Regions from separate parts of the Anaerobacillus sp. 63XJN7_4_ISO-PGPR-S23-413 genome, predicted to be linked through region 3. Evidence: riboswitches for the same ligand, from Rfam matches in the RefSeq annotation. Region 3 holds a riboswitch; each other region holds the start of a gene.

Region 1 (4,214 bases), 940 kb from region 3:
ATCTTCTTCTTCCATAACCATTGGTGAAAAAGATGCTGGTTTAAGCGTTGACACAAAAAATATTAATTGGGTAACAGATGAAATGTACGCAAATGCTTTAATAACAGCTGGAGTAAAAGATGCTGATGTTTATGTGACAGCACCAATGGAGGTTTCAGGTACGGCTGCATTAACTGGTTTAATCAAAGCTTATGAGTTAAGCACAGATGAAGTGATACCTGAGGAGCAAAAACAAGTAGCAAATGAAGAGCTTGTCACTACTGCAAAATTGAGCGATAGTATTGGCGCAGATAAAGCAACAGAGCTAATGACTAAGATTAAGGATGAAATTGCTACAAACCCACCTGAGACGGAAGATGATTTAAGAACAGTTATTAAACAAATTGCTAACGATTCAGGTATTGAATTGACTCAAGATGAGTTGGATGGTCTTGTTGCACTGTTTAATCGAATGAAAAATCTTGATATTGATTGGGATCAAATGAAGAGTCAGTTGCAGAACGCGAGAGAAAACCTGGACGAGTTTTTAAATAAAGACGAGACACAGTCATTTATTCAAAAAATCATTGATTTCTTTATTGCGATTATTGATGGAATAAAAGGGGTATTTCAATCGTAAGGTGACAAGTGACTGAAACTTTCTTCCCTTTTGAACGTATAAGAGAAGAAGGAAAAGGAGGGAGCGAGGATGGAGATTCTATCTTTGCCAGCAGTTGGCTTTCTTATCGTTTTACTTAGCGTGCTATTCTTGTTTGCTGAGTTACTTGTCCGTGTAAAAGGTATTTTTGGATTGATCGGAATACTATTGCTCACATTTTATTTTAGTTTCCATCTTACTTCTTTATCATCAATTCTCTGGATGGGACTTGTGTTTGCTGTTGGTTTAGGCTTAGTTATTCTTGATGGGAAATTACTCAATGATGGTACATTTGGTTTGATTGGATTAATTATGATGGTTACAGCCGTAGCCATTCCTTCTCCGACTTTCCTTTATGGCCTTCTCGTTTCTAGTGGTTTTTTAATTGGTACGGCTGCTTCATTCCTGTTTTTGCGTGTTTTCCCCGCACGTTCTATGTGGACGAAAATGACGTTAAAGGATCGGTTAAGCAGTGAAATGGGGTATAATTCCATGAACGCTGAGTATAAGAATTTAGTTGGAGAATCGGCTATGACAATTACTCCATTTCGACCAAGTGGAACAATACAAGTCAATGAGAAAAAGTACAGCGCCATTTCTGTTGGAAGTTGGATCGACAAGGATACGGCAGTAGTTATTACGTCTGTAGATGGTACGCGTATCTTAATAGAAGAGAAAAAAGAAGAAAGTAAACGTCATCCAATTTAAAAATGGTCCCCGAGTCATAGATTCGGGGTTTTTTTCATATTCTTTTCTAATCCCTTTATCCCGATCTCTAAACTAGGGTTGACATATTGTTAGATAATAGTTAAGATTTAGAAAATAACTTATCAAGAGAGACCGAGGGACTGGCCCGTTGACGTCCAGCAACCTGCCTGATTGGCAAGGTGCTACTTCCAGCAAAATGGAGTCCATTTTGGAAGATAAGGTGAATTAAGGTAACCTGATCTGTCTTTCCAATTTGGGAAGGCTTTTTTCATTTATAAGCTTCTCCTCATGATTATTACGACTAAGGGAGGTTGCATGATGGGAACGAAAGACCAGAATTTTTCAGACGTTGCTGTACGTATAGAACGAATGCTAAGTTCGTTAAAATTTGGGTCAATTACGCTTGTTGTTCAAGATGGGAAAGTTGTTCAACTTGAAAGAAAAGAAAAAGAACGACTTTAATATTGGCGCTGACTAGAGAAACTAGAGGCGGTTCTAACCCTAAAGGTTAGAACCGCCTCTTTTTTTAAACTTTTAAATATATTTCCTTGATCGGAATTGGGAGGGTTAGAAATGAATTGGTTCTATAATAATTGGTCGGGTAAGGAACCTGAATTCGACGTTGAATCAGAAACGAAAGGGGCTCTTGAAGTTCTGGAGTGGGCGTATCAAATTTACCAAGATGATATTGTATATGCTTGTAGTTTCGGTGTTGAGGGTGTCGTTCTAATTGATTTGATTTCCCGGGTAAACCAGAACGCGAAGATTGTTTTTCTGGATACAGGTCTCCATTTTGATGAGACTTATGAGCTAATTAATAAAGTGAAAGCTAAATATCCATCTCTAAATATTAAGTTAAAGCAACCAAAGGAGTCGGTCGAAGAACAGGCATTAAGTAAAGGGGATGCTCTATGGGAGCGAGACCCGGGACAGTGCTGCAACTTGAGGAAAATCATACCATTGCATGAAGAATTAGATCATGTAAGTGCATGGATCTCAGGTTTAAGGAGAGAGCAGTCGCCACTCAGACAAAAGACAAATTATTTCAATAGAGATGATAAGTTTCAGTCGATTAAGGTTTGTCCACTTATTCATTGGACATGGAAAGATGTTTGGAGGTACGTGTACGAAAAGGATTTACCATACAATCCTCTTCATGATAAAGGGTACCCAAGTATAGGATGTGCGGTATGCACTGAAAGAGTATTGGAAGGTAGTGATTCTAGAGCTGGGAGATGGGCAAATCAGGAAAAAACGGAATGCGGCTTGCATTTTGATTCAGCACCAAATCGGTGACGGTCATGACAACCCTAGTTATTACAGTGGCTCTCTTTTTTGCTATGAATATTGGGGCTAGTGGAGCTGCGGCATCGATGGGAGTGGCTTACGGGGCTGGAGCGATTAAAAGAAGAAGCGTAGCACTGAGTGTTTGTGCGATTGGGATTGTTGGTGGTGCCACATTAGGTGGAGGTAATGTTATTAAAACAATGGGGAGTGGCATTATACCTTCTTCCGTACTCAGTCTAAAGGTTATCTTGATTATTTTTATTTCAGCTACAACAGCGCTCTTTCTAGCAAATATGATGGGGATTCCATTATCAACAAGTGAAGTTACTGTGGGCGCAGTGGTAGGAGTTGGTATTGCTTACCGTGCTTTGTACTTTCAGAATGTGATGTTCATTATGTTGTTGTGGATCGTTATACCGGTTATTGCTTTTGCGACAGCTCTCAGTGTTGGGAAAATTTTTGGTCTTTTAAAACAAAGAATCAATCTTACTTCAAAGTGGCAAAAGCCACTCACCATTTTTTTAATTGTAGCCGGTTTTCTAGAAGCCTTTTCAGCGGGAATGAATAACGTCGCAAATGCGATTGGACCGCTAGTTGGAGCGGGAGTTTTATCCCTTTCTCACGGCGCATTTTTTGGGGGAGCTTTTGTTGCTTTAGGTGCTTTAGTTTTTGGTAAACGTGTCATTGAAACGAATGGTTATCGCATCACAAAATTTTCACTTGGTGAAGGTTGTGCTATATCAGGTACGAGCGCTGGACTTGTGATTGGAGCTTCCTTATTTGGGATTCCGGTGCCGCTTACCCAGATTACCACCTCATCGATCATTGGTATCGGAACTGCTAAAGATGGATTTCAGCTTTGGCAGAAAGATGTCATTACGCGAATGATTAAAGTTTGGGCAGTTTCACCGGTTTTTTCTTTAGTTATTTCTTATAGTATGATCAAACTTTTTTTAGAAAGTGATTTATATACATTAATTGCAATTGGCAGCGTTATTCTAGCGACGCTTGGGTCAGGAAGTTTAATTCGATCGATTCGCTCTCAAAAGAGAACATTACAAGACGAAGGAAGCTTATAATAAATTCAATTTGGAGGGATTAAGATGGCAACAATTAACGCGCATGGAGGAACATTGATTAACCGTTACAAACCTAATACTGAAATTGATGGGATTATTCAAGAAATTGAGTTAGACGCTACTGCGTTAAGTGATCTGGAATTAATCGGAACAGGAGCGTATAGTCCGTTAACTGGTTTTCTTAATGAAAATGAGTATACGTCAGTCGTTCATCACCTCAAATTAGAAAGCGGGTTGCCATGGAGCATTCCTATTACGTTGCCAGTTACGCACGAACGAGCTGCTGAGATCGCAATTGGTGATAAAGTGAAGTTAACTAATAATGGGACTGTGTACGGCACAATAGAAGTGGAATCCAAATATACTCCTGATAAGGGAGTGGAGGGGCGCCACGTGTATTTAACAGAGGACAGTGAACATCCAGGAGTGAAAAAAGTTTACGATAGACCAGATGTTTACATTGGTGGACCAATTACGCTTATTAAAAGAACCGAAAAAGGCAA
Region 2 (4,214 bases), 340 kb from region 3:
ATGTAGACCCGGGTTGCCTATCGTTTCTGCAAAAATAGCTTTCGTATTTGGAGTAATGGCTGATTTAAATGATTCCAGATCTTCAGGATCAACAAAATTGGTCTTTATTCCGTATTTCGGAAGTGTAGCAGAAAAGAGGTTATACGTTCCACCGTATAAAGTCGAAGCAGATACAATTTCGTCTCCGCTATTGGCTACATTTAGAATGGCAGTTGTAATGGCAGCCATACCACTTGCAAGAGCTAGTGCTCCAACACCACCTTCTAGTTGAGCAATACGTTCTTCAAGTGTACCGACTGTAGGGTTGCCGATGCGCGAATAGATAAACCCTTCTTCCTTTAAGGCAAATAAATCGGCTGCGTGATCAGTATTATTAAATCGATAAGCATTCGATTGATAAATCGGTAGAGCCCTTGCGCCTGTAGCTGGATCAGCTTGTAAACCTCCATGAATTCCAATTGTCTCCAAATTATATTTTTTCTCTGCCATTTCACTTCACTCCTTCGATATTTTTAGTTAATGTTACTTGTTCCTTTATAAGCGGTCCCCATTTATCAAACTCAACGAGAAATCCATCATGACCAAATTTCGTGTTGATTAAATAAAACGGAGAAGAATGAGCTTGAGCAAACAATTTTTCTAAATCTTCTGGAGGATAGATTAAATCCCCTTTAAATCCAATAGCAAGAATGCTCGCTTTAATGTTCTTGATGATGGATATAAGATTACCTCGCCCTTTACTAATATCATGTGTGTCCATTGCCCTTAATAAATACAAATAGCTATTTGCATCAAATCGGCTTACAAGCTTATTTCCTTGATAGTGTAAATAAGATTCCACTTCGTACTGTGCTTCTTTATGATTTTCTTCTGAAGTTTCGATCGCCGCTCGACCGAATTTTTTTTGAAACATTTCATCTGTCCGATAAGAAATCATACCGATCATTCTTGCAGTTGCAAGCCCCGATGTTGGCTGGTGATGAGGATCGTAGTATCCATCCTTCCAATCAGGATCGTTTGTAATAGCAAATCTAGAAATCGCGTTATAAGCTATTCCATACGTATTTAAGCTTGGAGTTACTGCAAGTGGAATCAGATGCTCCATTCCATCTGGGTAAAGGGCACCCCATTCAAGAACCTGCATTCCTCCAAGTGATCCACCAATCACAGCATGAAGGTGATCGATACCTAACACTTCAAGTGCCTTTTTCTGTGAGTGCACCATATCTCTCACTGAAACAAATGGGAAGTCCGCTTTATACTGTTCTCTGGTGACTGGATTAATCGATAGCGGTCCTGTAGAACCGTTACATCCTCCAAGAACGTTAAACGTTATAACTTGAAATTCGGAAGTATCGATATAGCCATCCTTTCCTATTAATCCTTTCCACCAGCCGGGCTCCGAATCACCAATTGTATATTGATTTCCTGTTAATGCATGACAGACAAGAATAACGGGAGCGTCTTCTGGTCCAACGCGTTCATAAGCGAGTTCTACTTCATGTAGCGTCTCGCCCGACTCAAGTGTGAACGATCCAATCAATACGTTCTGAGCTTCGTATCTCGTCTCACTTTCCAAACCCCTATCACCCCTTTCGAGCAATCCATCTTTATTCATTAAGGCTATAATAATGAGCCATAAATCTAGAACCAATGCTATAAGAAAACGTCGCTTCAATATAAAAAAACCTCTCCGAAAGACAGAGAGGCTTGATTTATTCATCAGCTCCGCTTATCTTTCAGGATTTCTCCTGCAGGATTTGGCACCTTTTCAAACCACAATTGGTTTGACGGTTGCCGGGCTTCATAGGGCCAGTCCCTCCGCCTCTCTAGATAAGTAAGAATATTTTGTTTTTGTTTAATTGAGTTTATTTTAGCAAGGTGGCGCATTAGTGTCAAACACTTTTTCGGAATTATCATTCTTTTCATTTTTTTAAAGAATGTCTAAGTTAATCCAAATTATCGTGAAACAGAGCCTACAGTGTATTAAGTTTGATTAGAATCGAATTTTTGATAAAGTAGCCTTAGAATAATTTTGAAGAGGTGATTGATAGTGCAAGCGCCGTCCTTTGCGTTAGAAGAAGTACAAAGCGGAGAAATCATCAGCTTAACGGACTTCAGGGGGAAACCAGTTATGATTACATTCTGGGCTTCCTGGTGCCCCGATTGTATGAAAGATTTACCGATGAAAGAACAGTTCTACCAGCATGCAGATACTGATACATTAGCATTCTTAACAATTAACGTGACAGGTCGTGAACGGTCAGAAGAAGCCGGTAAAGATTTCACGATCAAAAACAATCTTCCTTTCCTCGTTTTACAAGACAGTGGACGAGAAACTTACGACAAATTTGGTTGTACAGGTGTCCCAACAACTGTATTGCTTAATCAAGATCATCAAATCGCACATGTGTTCGATGACAAATCATCATTTCTTGATATCGCAAAGGCATTGCCCGACATCATGACATCAAAATAAACACACCAATCGAGTAGGAGGGGGTGACTAACCCCCGACCTCTCACACCACCGTACGTACGGGTCCGTATACGGCGGTTTCATGAAAATCTAACGTTCTTCTAACGACTTCAATCCTAACTTGCGCCAATAGTCGTCATTTAGGGGTCGATGGAGGATTGGGCTACTGGCAACTCGCCAGTAGCCTTTTCTTGTGTTTGCCCATTCAAAAGCTTTCGCTTTTCTTACACCTAAAGAAAGAAGATGTTTTCTCCTTGTCTTTGGGGTTTTCCATTCTTTCCATCGAATCATCCGTAATCTTCTTCTCAACCATGCCATTAATTCTCTGAAGATTGAAGGTGTCTCAGCGAGCTGAAAATAGTTACGCCACCCCACGATGAATCGGTTGAGCTTCCTGATTCGTTCTTCTATTGCTATACTCCACTTTCGTGACGTTAGGCGTCGGAATTCCTGTTTCGCACGGTGAATCGCCTGCTTTGCGACCCTGATCTTCGCTCTTCGGTGTGGGGTGAAACTAAAACCTAGAAACGTTCGTTTCCACGGTCGGTCAATCGCACTCTTTTCTTTATTAACCTTCAGTTTTAATGTCTTCTCGATGAACTGGCTGATATTTCTAAGAGTGCGCTCGGCTGCCCTTTTTGAGCCTACGTAAATCTGACAATCGTCAGCGTATCGGACGAACCGAATGCCTCTCGACTCTAGCTCTTTATCCAATTCATCTAACACGATATTTGAGAGAAGGGGACTTAAAGGACTACCTTGTGGTGTTCCTGTTTGGTTCGTCTGTGTTAAGCCGTTCTCCATAACTCCAGCTTGTAGGTATCTCCGAATGATTCGAAGGACACGACTGTCCTTGACACGATAACTTAATGTACGCATGAGTCGGTCGTGGTGAACGCGATCAAAGAATTTCTCCAAATCGATATCCACCACCCACCGAAATCCGTCATTGATATATTCTTGCGCTTTTCGAACCGCGTCGTGCGCTCGTTTTCCTGGTCGGAATCCAAAGCTTGAGTTGGAAAACGACGGATCGTAGATCCGTTGAAGATAAAGGTTGATAGCTTGTTGGATCAAGCGATCCATGGCGGTTGGAATTCCTAGCTTCCGTTTGCCTCCGTTTGGTTTCGGGATTTCGACACGACGGACGGGTGACGGTTGATAGGTTCCATCCAGGAGTTGGGGTTCGATGTCGTTCCAGGACTCCGAGATCTGGGATTTCAGTTCGGACGTGGGAATGTGATCGACCCCGTGACTTCCTTTGTTTCGCACCACTCGTCGATAGGCTCCATTTAAATTGTTTCGATGAAGTATCTTTTCCAACATGCTTTCTTCCTCCACGTGACAGGTTTCGTTCCTTGTGTGACATCGATTCTCCACGCTCCGTATGCCCTCCGAGACTTCACTCTTCCCTCATAAGTTGAGCTGATATGTTCTGTGTCATCGAATGATGCGTACATCGGAGAAACCTGTTCTCTTTTCATGATTCGGTCCTTCCCGTCCCAACTCGAGTTTGGGGTGGTACTACGACCTCGGCTGACTTCTGATGACTCAGTGGCTTCTTGAAAGTCAGTTACCGCAAGTGTGCGGCTCGTCATCAGATCTCCCCGGGTAAGTGCACAAACTTCCTCTCCATATACCCGCCTTATTTACTACCATTCCCTTTGGTTGTATGGATTTTAATGTGTTTAGCCATTTCGTCCAAGAATGATAGCCTTCTATAAGGTTCGTGTTCC
Region 3 (4,214 bases):
CGTAAGCCTCTCGTTGTGACTGACTTACGCTATAAAGCAGACAGCAGTGGTTTGCTTGACAATCACCATATGCAAGTTGTCTTGATCGAGGTAACCTCAGGTGAAAAGAGAATAGAATGGCTAACAGATGCACCATTTAATCATTCTAGCCCTAACTGGTCACCGGATGGACAATCCATTGTATATGTGAGAGATCGATATGAAGAACAGGGGTCCTACATGCGAGCCGACATCTTTATTCAGGGTCTGAATGAAGGATCAGAGCCTGATCAGTTAAATCGTGAGGGTGGGAGCTTTAGCACACCGAACTGGTCACCAGATGGGAAGAAGCTCTCATTCATTGGGCATAACTTTGAGCATGAAGGAGCTACGTTGAATAAAATCTGGACTGTTGACATAGCGAAGAAAGAGTTTACTTGTTTAACAGAGGAGGTTGATTTAGAGTGTTCGGATGTATTGATTTCAGATATGCACTGGGGAGGCGCTTCTCCTGGTGCGATGTGGAGCCAAAATGGAGATGGACTCTATTTCCTTGCTAGTAAAGAAGGAAACACTGGTGTTTATTTCGTCGGAGAAGATTGCACGGTTCGACAAATAGCGGGTGGTGACAGGCACCATTATGCATTTCACTACTTGCCAGGCGCGAATGAAGCGGCTGTTGCAATTAGCGATCCACTTAACATTGGCGATATTTATACGCTTTCGTTTCATGGAGATCGGGTAAATGAACTGTGTTTGTCTCAATCAAATGCTGACGTTCTCGAATGCCTGGATCTCTCGACACCAGAAATGTTTACATACGCTGGGAAAGACGGTTTGGAGATTCAGGGCTGGCTCATGAAGCCAAAGGATTTTAAGGAAGATCAGGAACATCCCCTTATTCTTGAAATTCACGGTGGACCACATATGATGTATGGTAATTCATTTATGCACGAATTTCAGCTTCTTGCAGCAAAAGGATATGTTGTCCTTTATACGAATCCACGTGGTAGTCAGGGATATGGACAAGAGTTTGTGAATGGTTGCCGAGGAGATTATGGTGGGGGTGATTATGAGGATTTGATGGCGGGTGTTGATGCCGCTTTGAACAAGTATTCCTTTATTGATGAAGCTCAACTTTTCGTGACGGGAGGAAGCTACGGTGGCTTTATGACGAACTGGATTGTTGGGAAAACCGATCGATTCAAAGCAGCGGTTACCCAGCGCTCCATTTCGAATTGGCAGAGTTTCTATGGCGTTAGTGACATCGGATACTTTTTCACAAAGTGGGAAGTTGGAAGTGATTTAGATGAAAACCCTGCTAAGCTATGGCATCATTCACCGCTTAAGTATGTGGACCAAATCGAAACCCCACTTTTAATTCTTCATAGCGAAAATGATTACAGGTGCCCTATAGAGCAAGGAGAACAGTTATATGTGGCTTTAAAGCATCGTGGGAAGGAAACGATGTTTGTAAGATTCCCAGATTCTGATCATAATTTATCAAGAAGCGGTCATCCAGAACTACGAGTGGAACGACTTAAGCATCTAGGAAACTGGTTCGACAATTACCTAGAAGGAAGACAATAAGAAATCTTTCGACAAATAGCGGGCGGTGACAGGCACTTTTTGAGATCTTCCCTTGACGCCCTTCGAGAAAGATACTATACTATTGAAAATAGTTAAATAATATTGAAAACTCTTATCAAGAGTGGCAGAGGGACTGGCCCTGTGACGCCCAGCAACCATCTCAGTTCGTGAGAAAGGTGCTAATTCCAGCAGACGAGCAATCGTTTGAAAGATGAGAGAGAGTTCAGCGCTGCTGATAATGATGAAATGATACAACTCTCTCTGTACTTTACAGAGGGAGTTTTTTTATTGGGAGGGGATTTTAGCAGATCGAAGCACTTTTGCGCTTTTATATTTTAGCGCTAAAACGCTTTACATTACTATATGAACTTTAAAGGAGATTGAGAAATGAAGAAATCATTGTATTTATTAGGTGCACTTATTTTAGTCTTTTTGGCAGGTTGTTCTGGAAATGAGGCTTCTGGAGATTCAGAAGATGGCCCACTGAAGGTAGGGGTAACGGCTGGTCCGCATGAAGATGTGATGAACAAGGTGAAGGAAATCGCAGCGGAAGACGGGTTTGAAATTGAAGTGATTGCGTTTAATGATTATGTGATGCCAAATACAGCCCTTGATGAAGGGGAATTGGATGCGAACGTATTTCAGCATGAACCTTATTTGAATGATTATGTAAAAGAAAGAGGACTCGAGCTTTCCAAGGTAGCAACTACGATTACTTTCCCAATGGGAATTTATTCTGACAAATATAAGAGTCTTGATGAATTGCAAGAAGGCGACAAAGTTGGCTTGCCTAACCATTCAACAGGTGAACCTAGAGCGCTAATGTTGTTTGAGCAAGCTGGCATTATTGAGTTGAAAGATGGCGTTGGTGTTAAAGCAACGATCAAAGATATTGAGAAGAACCCTTATAATCTCGAATTTGTTCCATTAGAAGCTTCACAAATTCCAAGACAGCTTGGTGAGCTTGCGATTGCAGCAATTAATACGAACTTTGCAATGGAAAGTGGACGCGTACCGAAAGAAGATTCTCTTGAAATGGAACCCGAAGATTCCCCGTGGGTGAACGTGATTGCAACACAAACAGAGAACAAAGATGATGAACGTATTCAAAAGCTAGTGAACTACTATCAATCAGATGAAGTGAAGCAATTTATCCAGGACGAATTTAACGGTTCTGTTGTTGCATCCTGGTAATTCGAAAGAGGAGTGAGCACGATGATTCGATTAGAAAATATAACGAAAACGTATAAAAGCGGTGAGACGATTACGAAGGCGGTTGATGATGTTTCCATAGAAGTTGAGAAAGGAAGCATCTATGGCGTCATCGGTTATAGTGGTGCTGGAAAGAGCACGCTTGTCCGAATGGTGAATCTTCTGGAGCGACCGACAGATGGAAAGGTATTTATCAATGACATTGAGCTCACTTCTTTGTCTACTGGAAAGCTTCAAAAAACAAGACAGCGCATCGGGATGATTTTTCAGTCTTTTAATTTATTGAAAACAGGCACTGTGTATCAAAACATTGCCATTCCGCTGAAGCTTACGGGTCTTCGTAAAAAAGAGATTGAAGCGCGAGTTGATAAATATTTAGGTATCGTTGGGTTATCGGATAAGCGGGATGCTTATCCTTCCCAGCTATCAGGTGGTCAGAAGCAGCGTGTGGCGATTGCCCGTGCGCTTGCTCATGAACCTGAAGTGCTACTGTGCGATGAGGCAACGAGTGCCCTTGACCCAGATACGACAGAATCAATCCTATCTTTATTGGAACAAATCAATCGTGATTTTGGAATCACGATTTTACTCATTACGCATGAAATGCACGTTGTCCAGAAAATATGTCATGAAGTGGCTGTGATGGAGAACGGGAAGGTGATTGAACAGGGGCGAGTGATCGATATCTTTAGTAAGCCTGCTACAACGACGGCCAAACGATTTGTTCAGTCGTTATTCCAGGATGAGCTTCCAGAGTCGCTTGTGTCTCGATTGAAAGAGCGTGGTCAGATCGTGAATCTTTCATTTATTGGGGAGAAATCAGGTAGTCCCGCTCTTGCGCTTGTTAGTAAGAAGTTCGACGTGTATCCGTCCATTTTAGCAGGGAACATTACACAACTGAAGGATCAGCCTTTTGGTAGGCTAGTCGTTCATTTAGATGGGGAAGCGGAAGAGACGGCTCGGGCCGTTGCGTTTTTAGAGGAAAGTGGCGTCGTAGTAGAAGGCTATGTTCAGGAGGTGGAAGCTCATGTCAGCTAAGGTATCGGAGTTTATTGATCTTTGGGGTGCAGACATTTGGAACGCGATTATTGAAACATTTCAAATGGTTGGGATCTCACTACTGATTTCAGTGTTGATTGGGCTCCCGCTTGGTGTGCTACTTGTTTTAACTAGACCTGAAAAAGCATTAGAAAATAAAGTTCTTTTCCGCATATTAAATGCGGCTATAAACGTGATCAGGTCGATTCCATTTATCATTTTACTGTTTTTCATTTTACCTTTTACAAAAATGATTGCAGGTACAACAATTGGAGTAAAAGGTGTGATTGTGCCGCTCGTTGTCTTTACGGCGCCGTATATCGCAAGGTTGATGGAGTCCGCTCTTCTTGAGGTCGATCGTGGAGTAGTAGAAGCCTATGAAGCAATGGGGGTAA
Region 4 (4,214 bases), 1.3 Mb from region 3:
TTTCAAATAAAACGGCTGGAATGCCAAGTTCTTGACACTTCTCCGCTAAAAAGTCTCTAGCAAACACAAAATCTGCTTGCTTTGAAGCTTCTAAATCGGTAATAGAATCTCCAATCACAATTTTTCGGTTAGCCTTTTTATCAAAACGATTTAATATACCTGGCTTGCAACAACCGCAATCTTTCGTACAATCGTCTCCACAGGCATACGGCCAAGTTATTGAGATGGTATCAGTAGTAAAATCACTGCCATTACAGAAGATATTTTCTTCTGGAATACCGTATGGCTTAAGAAGAGGGTAAATAAAGAAATCGATCCCTCCACTGACGATATAGAGCTCGATCCCTTCTTGCCTCGTGTAGTCTACGAATTCGCTAAAACCCTGTCTGATTTCAGTTGTAGCTACTAAATAATCGAGTAATTCCTGTTTCAATTTGGAAGGGATTAAGTGAAACATCCTTCCGACCCCTTCACGAATGGAAATATTTTGAGCGAGCACATCATCTTTTATTTGCTCCCACTCTTTCGGAGCAAATCGTTTCATCAGGGAAACGATATTATCACTTTTCGTAATGGTGCCATCAAAATCGCAAAAAATAATCGGCTGCTTCATCGCACTACCTCCCCGCTCCCCCACTTTGTAAGAGCCTGATGAAGTTCCTCACTATTTTGAGAGGCCTGTTCAAGAGGTTGCTCTGTTAAAACAGCTTGAATGGCATCTCGGAAAGCTTTTCCGCCTGCAGCTGCTCCACCGGGATGCCCGTGCACCCCGCCTCCCGCATTAATAACACTGTCTATACCGAAATCTTTTATAAGGTACGGTACTAGTCCAGGATGAATGCCCGCTGAAGGAACAGGGAATGTTCTTTTCAGCTTATTATTTCTCGTTAAGGCTTCTGCTGTTGCGAGCGCCTCTCTTCGATCAAGCGCTACACTCCCATAAGGCGAAGGGAAAAGGGAAAAGTCTGCCCCAGCAGTTCGAAGCAACTTTCCAAGTAATAGGGAGTAACTTACCCCATGTGTGCTTGAGGCAGCCATTGCACCAGAGAATGCAGGGTGTGCCATGATTGGAACCGGAATATCCGGGTCCTCTGAAAGTGATTGCAATGCATCTAGTCCATATGTAAAAACATTAAACAGAAGCGCATCTGCTCCTAATTCCACAGCAAGCTTTGCTCGATTACTGAGGTTTGCCGTTCTTCCTGTTAAATTCACTGCGTAACGCGTTCGCTTTCCTGTCAATTCAGCCGTTTCATCCAGCATTTTTCGTAAGGCGGGTACTCGCTTTTCAAGAGGGGTTAACTCATTTTCAAAAAGGATTTCATCGTCCTTCACAAAATCGACTCGACCAAGCGCCTGCTGTTTCATTTGTTCCTGCAATTCGCCTAACGGTTTTCCAATAACTCCTTTGAAAATACTCATAACGAGCGGTCGATCGTATACTTCTGTAAGATTTCGAATACCGTCTATTCCATATGCTGGACCTGGGAATTGATTTAGTAACCCTGCAGAGAACTCTAAATCAACCAGCTTAATTTCACCATCAAGTGAAAGCTTACCGATGACTGTTGTTAAAATCGCAGGTAGATCCGCACTGAAATTGATGGTGGGGTAAGCAATCGCGATGATGCCCTTTTCCCCTTTTTCCTCTACGTGAACGACTTCACCCTTATGCTTCTTTAACTGCTTTTTTTCTAATAACGGTAGATTGGTCCAAGTCCCAATCGTTAATCCAAGGGCGATCGCTTCAGCGCGCTTAGATAATTGTTGGTCATTCTTAACAAGGTAAGTTGCCACAAGATGACTCATCATGCTCATTCCTTTCCATCGCGCTAGTCCTCAATCTTTGATCATACAAAAAAGACCCCTTCACGAGGAAGAGGTCGTTATCACCATGCTCTTCCTCTTATCTTCCAGCTTTTGCTGCGAGAATTAGCACCGTGTCTTCAAGTAACCTTGAAAATCGGTTGCCGGGCTTCAAAGGGCTCGTCCCTCCACCTCTCTGGATAAGAGTATGCAACTATTCGTTTAAGTAATTGATTCGAATTATGCCAGACGTAGGAAATCCTGTCAATCTATTTTTTTACTTTTCTGAATCAAAAGAGATTAAGAGAATTAATTCGTTCAACTGCCTCCCTGAGTTTCTCTTCGGAAGTTAATAAGCCTACTCTCACATAGCCTTCCCCATACTCTCCAAAGCCGTTCCCAGGCGCAACTACAATTTGAACATTCTCAAGCAAGTAGTCCGCAAATCCCTCTGAAGTAAATGATTCAGGTACTTTTAACCAGGAAAAAAATGACCCCGCAGGAGAAGTTACATCCCAGCCAATATCGTGAAGCCCCTGTATCAATACATTCCGTCTAGATTCGTACGTTTGGCGAAGGTTCTCAACACATTCCTGTGAACCTAGTAAGGCTTCTGCAGCTGCTTCTTGCACTGCACTAAACAAACTAACGTAGAAATGATCCTGAAGCAGGTTGATGCTTTCCACTACAGATGGGTTTCCGACAGCGAACCCAACACGCCATCCTGCCATATTATACGTTTTGGAAAGAGTATAAATCTCAATTCCCACATCTTTAGCACCTTCTGTTTCCAAAAAGCTTTTAGGACGTTCTCCATCGAATCCGATCGCTCCATAAGCAAAATCATGAACGACACAGATGTCATTGGCATCCGCAAACCTAACCGTTTCATCAAAAAAGCTTTTCGTTGCTACAGCAGCGGTAGGATTGTTTGGATAATTTAAAAACATGAGCTTTGCTTTTGCAAGAGCACTCTCTGGGATCGCGCTATAATCAGGCAGAAAATCATTTTGTTCAAGTAACGGCATCATCTGCATATCCGCTTCAGCCATTGCAACTCCAGACCAATAATCAGGATAGCCAGGATCTGGCACGAGCGCCACGTCACTTTTATTTAACAAACATTGACTGACTTCTACAAGGCCAGCTTTTCCACCAAAGAGGACGGCTACCTCTTTCTCCGGATCAAGCTCAACACCAAACTCTCGCTTATAGAATTCAGCCGCGGCTTGTTTCAGAAAAGGCTGCCCCCTAAATGGCGGATACTTGTGGTATGCAGGGTTTTCAGCTGCCTGCTGCAAAGACTCGATAATATGTGCAGGCGTCGGCTGGTCAGGATTTCCTTGGCCAAGGTTAATAATGTCATATCCCGCCTCTACATAACGGTTCACTTTTCCAGCAAGCTTCGCAAAAAATTGTTCTGGTAAACGTTTAAGTGCATCTGAAGTTTGAAATTGTTTCAAATGGAATCACATCCTGTTAAAATTTTCGAGAAATTCTAATAAGTTATGTTATCTTGGATACACAACCATGTAAAGGTCAATTTCTAAACATGTAAGGAGGACAAATCAATGAAAAACCTTGCCCTGTTGCAATTTGATATTGCTTTTGGCAATCCAGAAAAGAATTTCTCTAAAGTTGAAGAGCTTGTTTCTAAGGCGGTGAGTGACAAACTAGATATTATCGTTTTACCAGAATTGTGGTCCACAGGTTATGATTTATCTCGTCTTGATGAAATTGGAGATACTGATGCAGAAAAGTCGATTGCTTTTCTATCTCGCCTCGCCAAAAAAAACGACGTAAATATTGTCGGGGGCTCCATCGCTAAGCATCATAACGGCGAAGTAACGAACACCATGCTTGTGTTCAATCGAGATGGGCAGCTCGTTCATGAGTATAGCAAAGCGCACCTGTTTCGTTTAATGAATGAAGAGAAATTCCTCGTTTCTGGAAATGAAAAAAGTCATTTTACACTTGAAGAACTCCCATGTGCCGGGTTCATTTGTTATGATATTCGCTTTCCTGAGTGGCTTCGCCTTCATGCAGTTGAAGGTGCCCAAGTATTGTTCGTACCAGCAGAATGGCCAAAGCAACGCACCGATCATTGGCGAGCATTACTTATCAGTCGCGCGATTGAAAATCAGTGCTACGTGATTGCTTGTAATCGTGTCGGGGCAGATCCTGATAATACGTTTGGAGGACACTCATTGATAATTGATCCGTGGGGAACAATTATCGCAGAAGCAGGAGAAGAAGAAGTTATTTTAACAGGTTCTATTGACGAAGAGGAAATGTCATCAATCCGGAGTCGCATTCCTATCTTTGAAGATCGACGTCCAGATATTTATAAATAATATTCAAAATATTATTGACAAACATGTTCCTTTCTATGTAACATACATTTCAAG

Evidence for each region. A riboswitch is a leader RNA that binds a small molecule or an ion and turns the genes downstream of it on or off. The one in region 3 is predicted to bind S-adenosylmethionine.
Region 1: it holds a riboswitch for S-adenosylmethionine, as region 3 does, so the genes downstream of both, AC0VYO_RS14625 (YezD family protein) here and AC0VYO_RS19240 (MetQ/NlpA family ABC transporter substrate-binding protein) in region 3, are expected to answer to the same signal.
Region 2: it holds a riboswitch for S-adenosylmethionine, as region 3 does, so the genes downstream of both, metX (homoserine O-acetyltransferase MetX) here and AC0VYO_RS19240 (MetQ/NlpA family ABC transporter substrate-binding protein) in region 3, are expected to answer to the same signal.
Region 4: it holds a riboswitch for S-adenosylmethionine, as region 3 does, so the genes downstream of both, AC0VYO_RS03850 (2,3-diketo-5-methylthiopentyl-1-phosphate enolase) here and AC0VYO_RS19240 (MetQ/NlpA family ABC transporter substrate-binding protein) in region 3, are expected to answer to the same signal.

The regions. Positions count from the first base shown of each region.
Region 1 is NZ_CM149688.1:2,758,610-2,762,823, reverse strand. It holds gene AC0VYO_RS14635 (DUF1002 domain-containing protein) at 1-619, shown strand, start outside; gene AC0VYO_RS14630 (NfeD family protein) at 689-1,345, shown strand; SAM riboswitch class I at 1,462-1,567, shown strand; gene AC0VYO_RS14625 (YezD family protein) at 1,664-1,807, shown strand; gene AC0VYO_RS14620 (phosphoadenylyl-sulfate reductase) at 1,919-2,641, shown strand; gene AC0VYO_RS14615 (inorganic phosphate transporter) at 2,647-3,711, shown strand; gene sat (sulfate adenylyltransferase) at 3,736-4,214, shown strand, end outside.
Region 2 is NZ_CM149688.1:3,359,961-3,364,174, forward strand. It holds gene AC0VYO_RS17585 (O-acetylhomoserine aminocarboxypropyltransferase/cysteine synthase family protein) at 1-489, opposite strand, end outside; gene metX (homoserine O-acetyltransferase MetX) at 491-1,579, opposite strand; SAM riboswitch class I at 1,730-1,840, opposite strand; gene AC0VYO_RS17595 (TlpA disulfide reductase family protein) at 2,054-2,479, shown strand; gene ltrA (group II intron reverse transcriptase/maturase) at 2,569-3,804, opposite strand; gene AC0VYO_RS17605 (hypothetical protein) at 3,771-4,076, opposite strand.
Region 3 is NZ_CM149688.1:3,696,732-3,700,945, reverse strand. It holds gene AC0VYO_RS19245 (alpha/beta hydrolase family protein) at 1-1,569, shown strand, start outside; SAM riboswitch class I at 1,679-1,787, shown strand; gene AC0VYO_RS19240 (MetQ/NlpA family ABC transporter substrate-binding protein) at 1,957-2,763, shown strand; gene AC0VYO_RS19235 (methionine ABC transporter ATP-binding protein) at 2,785-3,819, shown strand; gene AC0VYO_RS19230 (methionine ABC transporter permease) at 3,809-4,214, shown strand, end outside.
Region 4 is NZ_CM149688.1:694,845-699,058, reverse strand. It holds gene AC0VYO_RS03855 (2-hydroxy-3-keto-5-methylthiopentenyl-1-phosphate phosphatase) at 1-613, opposite strand, end outside; gene AC0VYO_RS03850 (2,3-diketo-5-methylthiopentyl-1-phosphate enolase) at 610-1,809, opposite strand; SAM riboswitch class I at 1,904-2,013, opposite strand; gene AC0VYO_RS03845 (aminotransferase class I/II-fold pyridoxal phosphate-dependent enzyme) at 2,097-3,269, opposite strand; gene AC0VYO_RS03840 (carbon-nitrogen family hydrolase) at 3,378-4,160, shown strand.